DNA from 2 places in the Flavobacterium sp. GW823-FHT04A11 genome. Region 2 is predicted to be linked to the other one. Evidence: riboswitches for the same ligand, from Rfam matches in the RefSeq annotation. Region 2 holds a riboswitch; the other holds the start of a gene.
What was found. A riboswitch is a leader RNA that binds a small molecule or an ion and turns the genes downstream of it on or off. The one in region 2 is predicted to bind S-adenosylmethionine.
Positions count from the first base shown of each region.

Region 1: it holds a riboswitch for S-adenosylmethionine, as region 2 does, so the genes downstream of both, AC3QL1_RS07505 (alpha/beta fold hydrolase) here and AC3QL1_RS18920 (aminotransferase class V-fold PLP-dependent enzyme) in region 2, are expected to answer to the same signal.

Region 1 is NZ_CM179503.1:1,708,655-1,713,083, forward strand. Features, by position in the region: gene AC3QL1_RS07490 (O-acetylhomoserine aminocarboxypropyltransferase/cysteine synthase family protein) at 1-247, shown strand, start outside; gene AC3QL1_RS07495 (homoserine dehydrogenase family protein) at 451-1,539, shown strand; gene AC3QL1_RS07500 (hypothetical protein) at 2,163-2,363, shown strand; SAM riboswitch class I at 2,552-2,660, shown strand; gene AC3QL1_RS07505 (alpha/beta fold hydrolase) at 2,740-3,723, shown strand; gene thrA (bifunctional aspartate kinase/homoserine dehydrogenase I) at 3,725-4,429, shown strand, end outside.
Region 2 is NZ_CM179503.1:4,427,665-4,432,093, reverse strand. Features, by position in the region: gene AC3QL1_RS18935 (helix-turn-helix domain-containing protein) at 1-123, shown strand, start outside; gene AC3QL1_RS18930 (hypothetical protein) at 351-845, shown strand; gene AC3QL1_RS18925 (LLM class flavin-dependent oxidoreductase) at 959-1,981, shown strand; SAM riboswitch class I at 2,163-2,262, shown strand; gene AC3QL1_RS18920 (aminotransferase class V-fold PLP-dependent enzyme) at 2,489-3,961, shown strand; gene AC3QL1_RS18915 (S8 family peptidase) at 4,206-4,429, opposite strand, start outside.

The sequences.
Region 1 (4,429 bases), 2.4 Mb from region 2:
AAAAGTAGTAGACCAGACCAAACTATTCTCCTTATTGGCAAATATTGGCGACACAAAATCATTAATTATTCACCCGGCAAGTACGACGCATCAGCAATTGACAGATTCGGAACAATTGGAAACCGGAGTTTCAAAAGATTTAATCCGACTTTCTGTTGGAATTGAAGATATCGAAGATTTAATCGCCGATTTAAAAACAGTTTTTGCAAATGTGACACAATCACAATATAGCATTAATAAGAATTAGGTTTTTTTGTTTTTTGTTTGAAAAATTGCCTTTAGCAAGTGAGTTTTGCTAGAGGTGATTTTTTATGAAAAAACGCAACATATATTTTTTTACCATATAAGTAGAGACGCACAGCATTGCGTCTAAATTATGAATATTTGATACTATTTAAAGGAACTTATATCACTTATATGGTTTAATCAACCCCCAATAAATTAAAAATTATGTCAAAGCTTAAAATAAATATTATCCTTTTTGGAATTGGAAATATCGGAAGCACTTTGATTAATCAGATTATTGAAAGTCAGGATTTTTTTCTGCAAAGTAAAAACATCGATTTTCATTTTCCGATTATCACCAATTCTACCGTTGCTTTTTTCGAGAAAGAAGGCGTTGGGTATGCCTGGGAAACCAATTTTGTGCAATTGGCTGTTCCTTTTAAAGTAGAAGATATTATAGAATTTGCGAAAGAAAATGAATTCGAAAATCTAATCGCAGTTGATGCTACAGCGAGCGACGAATTAATAAGTCATTATAATACGTTGATTCAAAACGGATTCAATATTGTGGCTGTCAATAAAAAAGCGAATACGCTTCCGCTTGACCTTTATAAAGAAATAAGAGAAAATCTTAAAAAGTATGACAAAGAGTTTCTTTATGAAACTTCAGTCGATACCGGATTTCCTGTTTTGCAAACATTGAGAGATTTATATTATTCCGGAGAAAAGATAACCAAGATACGAGGTGTTTTCTCTGATAATCTGAGTTATGTTTTTAATCGGTTTTCGAATGAAGAGGCTACTTTTTCATCTGTTTTAAAAGATGCCAGTTTATTAGGATTGATGCGTTCTACCTTTAAAGAAGATTTATCCGGAAATGATACAGCCAAAAAACTACTGATTCTTACCAGAGAAATTGGGAAAGATTTTGAACTTTCGGATATTAAAATCAATCCTCTTATTACACAAGAACATTTAGAGAAAAACGGAATCCTTAATAAAGATGCCATTGATAAATCGTTTAAAATTGCAAAAATCACCCAGGCCGATAATCACGTTTTGAGGTATGTAGGTGAATTTGATGTTGTAAAAAACACCTTAGAGGTAAAATTAATTTCAGAACCGGCAACAACTGCCATCGGACAATTAAAAGGTTCGGATACGATTTTCGAAATTTATACACAATCTTATGCAGATGTTCCTATCGTAATTCAAAGTGCTTCGGCTTGTAAACAGGCAATTTCAAGGGGAATTATAACTGACATTTTGAAAGTGGCTGAAAAAATTAAAAATAAAGAAGCAGTCTGGCTTTAATGCCGAATTGAAAAAAAACTTTAAAATGTTCTTTGATAAACTGATTTGTGGAAATAATAAGATGTATAGCAACTATTTGTAAGTTTTTACCTTGTTTTTGTGTAACAAAAAATTTGTAAGATGTTTTATATCGCGAAAAAGTAATTTTTTGTCGGATTTTCGTATTAATTTATTGTTTTTTATTTGCGTAATTAAAATAATATTCCCATATTTGTTAAACCCAAAAGCTACTGAATCAATGCACTTAAATATCTATAAAATGTTTTGCGCCGTTTCGGATAAAACCGTTGGGAAGACTTTTGCTTAAATTGTAAGAATACAATAAAAATATATGCAAAAGCCTCTCAATAATTTTTGGAGGCTTTTTAATTTTATAAGAAAATGCAAGAATTTAAAATAATAAATAAATCACAGATGAATAAATCCCTACAGATGAACAAGATGTTCTCTGTCGCATCTATTTGCGTGCGCGTCTGTTGATACTAAAAGTATATGAGTTTGAAAAACTTAAACCCTTTTGGTATTCCGTTCCAGAAGGGTTTTTTTATTTCATTCTGTAGGCTTAACAAAAGAATAAACGAATAATAAAGATAAATACACAACACAAACTAAAACTTAATATCATGAGCACATTAAACTACATCAGCAAAACAATTTCAACATTGAAAAACAGAACTAAAAGAAACAATCCGCCGCCGCCGAAAAACGAATTGATTCATCCAAGATTTGGAATAAATGAAACGGATATAAAAGAAGAGAAAAAAGAACCAAATTCTTTATTGTTTTTGATGTACTCAAAAGAAAATGAAACGCTTTTTATTTAAATCGAAAAGCATCATAAAATAGGGGATAACCTGCTTAATTTTACTGGGCAAATCGTTCGGTAATTTTTTGCGTACAACAGTTTTAGTTTGAATTATCTTTAAGAAATTGAGCAATCAGTTTCGATAAAATTTGTTTGTTTAAGAAATTAGTAGTTAATTTGCACCTTTAAGTTCAAAAACGTATTGAAATGTTATAAAGAAAGGACGAGGGATTAGACCCGATGAATCCTTAGCAACCCTTCGGTAAAGCGAAGAAGGTGCTGCATTCTACCACGCCCAAACGTGGAAAGATAACAACAAGAATTTTTCTAGTTTCATACTAGTTTTTTCTTTCTAATATTTCCAGATACAAATCAATAATACAACAGATTTGAAATTGGAAAATATACCAAACCCTTTTACCATACAAAATTTCACCACCGAAAATGGTGCACTTTACCGTTCGTTACCTTTAAGCTTTACCGTTTCTGGTTTGCCATTGCATAGCGCTCCTATTGTTTTGGTAAATCACGCCTTGACAGGAAATGCTCAGGTTACCGGCGAAAACGGCTGGTGGAGCGATTTAATTGGCGAAGGAAAAACAATTGATACCGATAAATATACCGTTCTTGCATTCAATGTTCCGGGCAACGGGACAGATTCTTTTATTATAGAAAACTACCAGGATTTTACAACCAGAGATATTGCCAGAATTTTTATCGAAGGACTTGATGCTTTAAATATAGAGCAGGTTCATAGTATTATTGGCGGTTCTGTTGGTGGTGGAATTGCCTGGGAAATGCTGGCTCTAAAACCAGACATCACTCAAAACTTAATACCAATTGCAGCCGACTGGAAATCGACAGACTGGATGATTGCCAATTGTTTTTTACAAGAACAAATTCTGAACAATTCATCAAGACCAATCGAAGACGCCAGAATTCACGCCATGTTGTGTTACAGATCTCCGGAATCATTCAAAGAAAAATTTCAACGTACTGTCAATGAAAATCTTTCTGTTTTTAACATAGAAAGCTGGTTGGCACATCACGGAGATAAATTGCAGAAAAGATATCAGTTGGCTTCATATAAATTAATGAACCAATTGCTTAAAACCATAGATATTACCAGAAACAGTGAGAGTTTCGAAGCTTTAATATCAAAAACAAACGCCACAATTCATATTATCGGAATCAATTCTGATTTATTTTTTACGGCAAAAGAAAATAGAGAAACTTATCAGGATTTAAAAAAGTTCAAAGACAATGTTTTTTATAACGAAATAGATTCAGTTCACGGACATGACGCTTTTTTAATCGAGTACAAACAATTAGATCATTTACTTGCCGATATTTTTAAGGCAGAAACAATAGCAAAATAAAATGAAAGTATTAAAATTTGGAGGTAAATCATTATCAAACGGGGAAGGACTTAACAAAGTTGTCTCAATTATTTCAGATAAAGTAAATCAGGGTGAGCAAATTGCCGTTGTAGTTTCTGCCCGTGGAGACGCTACAGATGAATTGGATTATATTTTAAAAATTGCCGCCAAAAACGGAAATTATAAACCCTTATTCGAAAATTTTAAAATCTATCAGATTTCAGATTATCCACAAGTTGATTTATCTGAAGAATTTACAATTTTAGAAAAACTTTTTGAAGGTGTAAGCTTAATTGGCGATTACAGTAATAAAATCAAAGATCAGATTTTGTCTAAAGGCGAATTGCTTTCGGCTAAATTACTGACTTCTATTTTGAAAGAAAAAGGAATTCCGGCCAACTTTGTTGATGCAAGAGAATTGCTAAAAACGGATTCTAAATTTGGTGATGCACAGCCATTGGAACAGCTTTCGAAGAAAAATGTAGTTAATTATTTTAAAGAACATAACGGTTCTACAGTAAATATTGTAACGGGTTTTATTGGTTCAAACAACAATAACGACACCACAACTTTAGGAAGAAATGGAAGTAATTACACCGCTTCGTTAATTGCTAATTATTTGAATGCCGAAGAATTACAAAACTTCACCCACGTTGACGGAATTTACACTGCAAATCCTGATTTGGTTGCCGATGCTAAAAAAATC
Region 2 (4,429 bases):
CGAATTACAGAAATCGCATTTGATTGCGGGTTTAATGATCTGGCGAATTTCACCAAAAGTTTCACCGGAAAATATGCTGTTACACCCACAAATTATCGTTTAAAGTCAAATAATAAGCAATAGTTTTTTCAGATAGTTAAAGCCATTATAATTATAAAGCATCCCTTAGTTAAAACTGAGGGATTTTTTTTTGAACCAAATTGCCAAATAATTGAACCAATTAGCAAAACAGTTCTCTTTCTTCTATCGGAGATTTGCGGGGTTGCTTTCAGGATCAATTACCTTCAGATTTTAGTGTATTTGAAGAGAAGTAAACCTTTCATAACAAAAACAAACTTAAACTATTAAAAATGGGATTATCAAATTTAGGCATTTTTCACACAATTATTGGTGTTGCTGCAATTGTAGCGGCGTTGGCAGGATATATTAAGTATGGAAAAATTAATCTGGGCGTATTATCAGGTAAAATATATTTTTACACTACAATTATTACCTCACTTACTTCATTGGGAATATCAAAACACGGCGGTTTTAATCCGGGACATGCTTTTTCGATCTTTATTATATTCCTTGTAGTAGAAGCTTATTTTCTTTACTCAAAGAAAAAAGCCAGCGGCAGAGCGCGTTATTTTGAAAATTTCTTTCTGTCTTTTAGTTTTTTCCTGTCGCTTATCCCTACAGTAAATGAAACTTTTACAAGAGTTCCCGTAGGTCATCCGCTGGCAAAAGACATCAGCGATCCGGCAATTGGCAATACGCTTCTTGTTTTATTGTTATTTTTTATTGCAGGTTCTGTTTATCAGTTTATGAAACAGAAAAAAATCAACAGAACAGTCGTTTTGTAAAGTAAGACGTTAAAAAGAGAAGCAAACTTATTGATTACTTTCTGCGTAAAAGTTATAAACCCACTCAATAATGATGCGTATATTTGGAATAGTAATTAATAATAATGCTATCTATGAAGAAAATAGGATTTTTATCGTTTGGTCACTGGGCCAATCATCCTTCCTATCAAACTCGTACAGCAGGCGATACATTGCTTCAATCTATTGATTTGGCCGTTGCTGCAGAAGAAATCGGTTTGGACGGCGCTTATTTCCGAGTCCATCACTTTGCAACACAGCTGGCATCACCTTTTCCTTTACTCTCGGCCATTGGTGCTAAAACCAGTAAAATAGAAATTGGAACCGGTGTGATTGATATGCGATATGAGAACCCGCTGTATATGGTGGAAGATGCCGGTGCTGCTGACTTAATTTCAGGAGGACGTTTACAATTAGGAATCAGCAGGGGATCACCGGAACAAGTTATGGATGGCTGGCGTTCTTTTGGTTATGAACCTTTAGAAGGTGAAACAGATGCCGATATGGGACGCAGAAAAGCTCTGGAATTTTTAGACAAGTTAAACGGTGAGGGATTTGCAGAGCCAAACCCATTTCCTATGTTTCCAAATCCACCGGGTTTATTGCGCATAGAACCGCATTCTGAAGGATTGCGAAACCGAATCTGGTGGGGAGCTGCCTCGAATGCAACTGCTATCTGGGCTGCCGAAAACGGAATGCACCTGCAAAGTTCAACCCTGAAGTATGACGAAAACGGGAAACCTTTCCATATACAACAGGCAGAACAAATCAGGTTGTATAAAGATGCCTGGAAAAAGGCCGGACATCAGCATGAACCACGCGTTTCGGTAAGCCGTTCTATTTTTGCACTGATTACCGATCAGGACAAATATTACTTTGGAGATCAGGGCAGAGGTTCTGATAGTTTTGGAAATATCGAAAGAGATAAAAGAGCAATCTTCGGAAAAAGTTATGCAGCTGAACCTGAAAAACTCATCGCAGAACTGGCTCAGGACGAAGCTATTCAGGAAGCCGATACCATATTGCTAACAATTCCCAACACTTTGGGCGTTGACTACAATATACATGTACTGTCATCCATATTAGAACATATTGCTCCAGCGCTTGGGTGGAGATAAAATTTTCAAATCAAAATCAACAAAGCCTTCTAATTATATTGGGAGGCTTTTTTTGTTTTACGAAAGCAATATTAATCTTAAAACAGAAACTTTTTAAAATAAAATTCAAAAAATATTTTAAACTATACTAATTTGATAGAATTAATATATTATATTTGCATCACAGAAAATTTCTGTATGATACTTATCCAGAAAGACTGAGGGAATAGGCCCTGTGACGTCTTAGCAACCTGTTGCCAAATAAGGTGCTAAATCCTTCCGCTGTTGCGGACAGATAAGAAAGATTTCCTCAAAATCTGAATAAGGTCATCATTATTAAAATTATTTATTTTTTAAATGAAAACCGAAATACATCTTTTACAAGCCAAACCTAAGCCTTTCAATTTAATTTCTGAAGAAAATAATCTTGCAGTTTTCCGAATGCAAAAAACCTTCACGGAGAAGAATTACAGTCTACGCTTAAATTGCTTTTAGAAAAATAAGATTAATTACAAAAAGGATAAGGAAATGAATGCTACTGAAACAACGATAGAACCAATTGAATTAGAGTGTTACTTCTCTAAATTTAGAGAAAACACAATAGGCACGGATCATACTTTTAAATCCGTTTACGGAAAACAAAATCTGCTTTATGCAGATTGGGTTGCCAGCGGAAGATTATACGGCCCGATCGAAGAAATTATGCTCCATAAAGTAGGTCCGATGATTGCCAATACACATTCATTTTCAAGCCAAACCGGCAAGGCTTCTACGTATGCTTATCAATATGCGAGGGAAATAATCAAAAAAGCGGTCAATGCCAATGAATCGGATGTTTTGGTTACAACCGGAACGGGAATGACGGCGGCTTTATCAAAATTGCAAAGAATAATGGGTTTGCGAACGAATTATGAAGAGGATAAACCGGTTATTTTTATCACGCACATGGAACATCATTCAAATCAGGTTCCGTGGTACGAAACAAATGCTGAAGTTGTGATTTTGCCAGCCGACGAAAATAATTTGGTGGATCCCGGTATACTTTCCCAGGAAATAAAAAAATATGCTGACAGAAGTTTGAAAATTGGTTCATTTACAGCTTGCTCAAACGTTACGGGAATCATTACGCCTTATCATGAATTAGCCAAAATCATGCATCAAAACGGCGGACTTTGTTTTGTTGATTTTGCAGCTTCGGCACCGTATGTCAAAATCGACATGCATCCAAAAGATCCGGAACAGCAGTTGGATGCCATTTTCTTTTCTCCTCATAAATTCCTGGGCGGACCCGGAACCTGCGGTGTTTTGGTTTTCAACGAAAAATTATATAAATCTGATTTTCCGGATAATCCCGGCGGAGGAAATGTAAAATGGACCAATCCGCTAGGGAAATATTGTTACAGCGATGTGATAGAAGTGAGGGAAGATGGTGGTACTCCGGGTTTCCTGCAGGTAATTCGAACAGCGTTGGCATTAGAATTAAAAGAAAAAATGGGAGTCGAAAATATAAAAAACAGAGAAAAAGAACTGCTTGATCTTTGTTTTTCGAGGCTTCAAAAAATAAAAGGTTTGTCTCTTTTAGGAGATTTACAAACAGAGCGAATTGGCTGTGTTTCTTTTGTAATCGAAGACATTCATTATAATTTGATCGTGAGACTTTTAAATGACCGTTTCGGAATTCAGGTTCGCGGCGGCTGGTCTTGCGCCAGTACGTATGCGCATTATCTTTTTAATATTAATGAAAAAAAATCAGAAGCGATTACAAACGAATTGCTTCAGAAAGACCAAACCAATAAACCGGGCTGGGTACGTCTGTCACTGCACCCGATTATGACAAATGACGAACTTTTATTTATCTGCGATGCTATTGAGCAAGTTGCTTTGCATTATAAAAAATGGCAGAAAGAGTATCAATATAACCCAGCGACAAATGAATTTGAAAATATTGACTTAAAAGAAAACATAAGCGAAGAAGTGCAGGAATGGTTTAAGTTAGATTGAAATGCAAATCTAACGTCAAATTTTAAACACATAGAAACATAGATTTTTCTGTTTGTGTAAAAGCTAATCAAAAGAAACTAGTTTCTCACACATAGTTCAGCAACATAGCCCGAAGTTTCAACTTTGGGAACACAAAGCAAAGCTATGTTCGTTTAAACGGTTGAGACGCCTTTAACAACAAAGCTAAGCTATGTTTCTATGTGTTTAAAAAAACAGCATTTAAGTTTTTCAGAAAATAAACACCTTAAAAAACTGCAATTTTCCCTGTTTGCATTTCTCCTGAGTTTGTAATTATTTTATAGATATAAATTCCTGAGGCAGTATTTTTTAGATTGATATTATTGGTTTTAGAAACTAACGGAGAAGTCATAGTATTTTGCCCTGCAATATTGTACAAATAGAAAACAGCGCTTTCCTCTTTTTTGGCTTCAATATTTAATTCCTCGTTTTTGCTTAATAGCGTTGGGT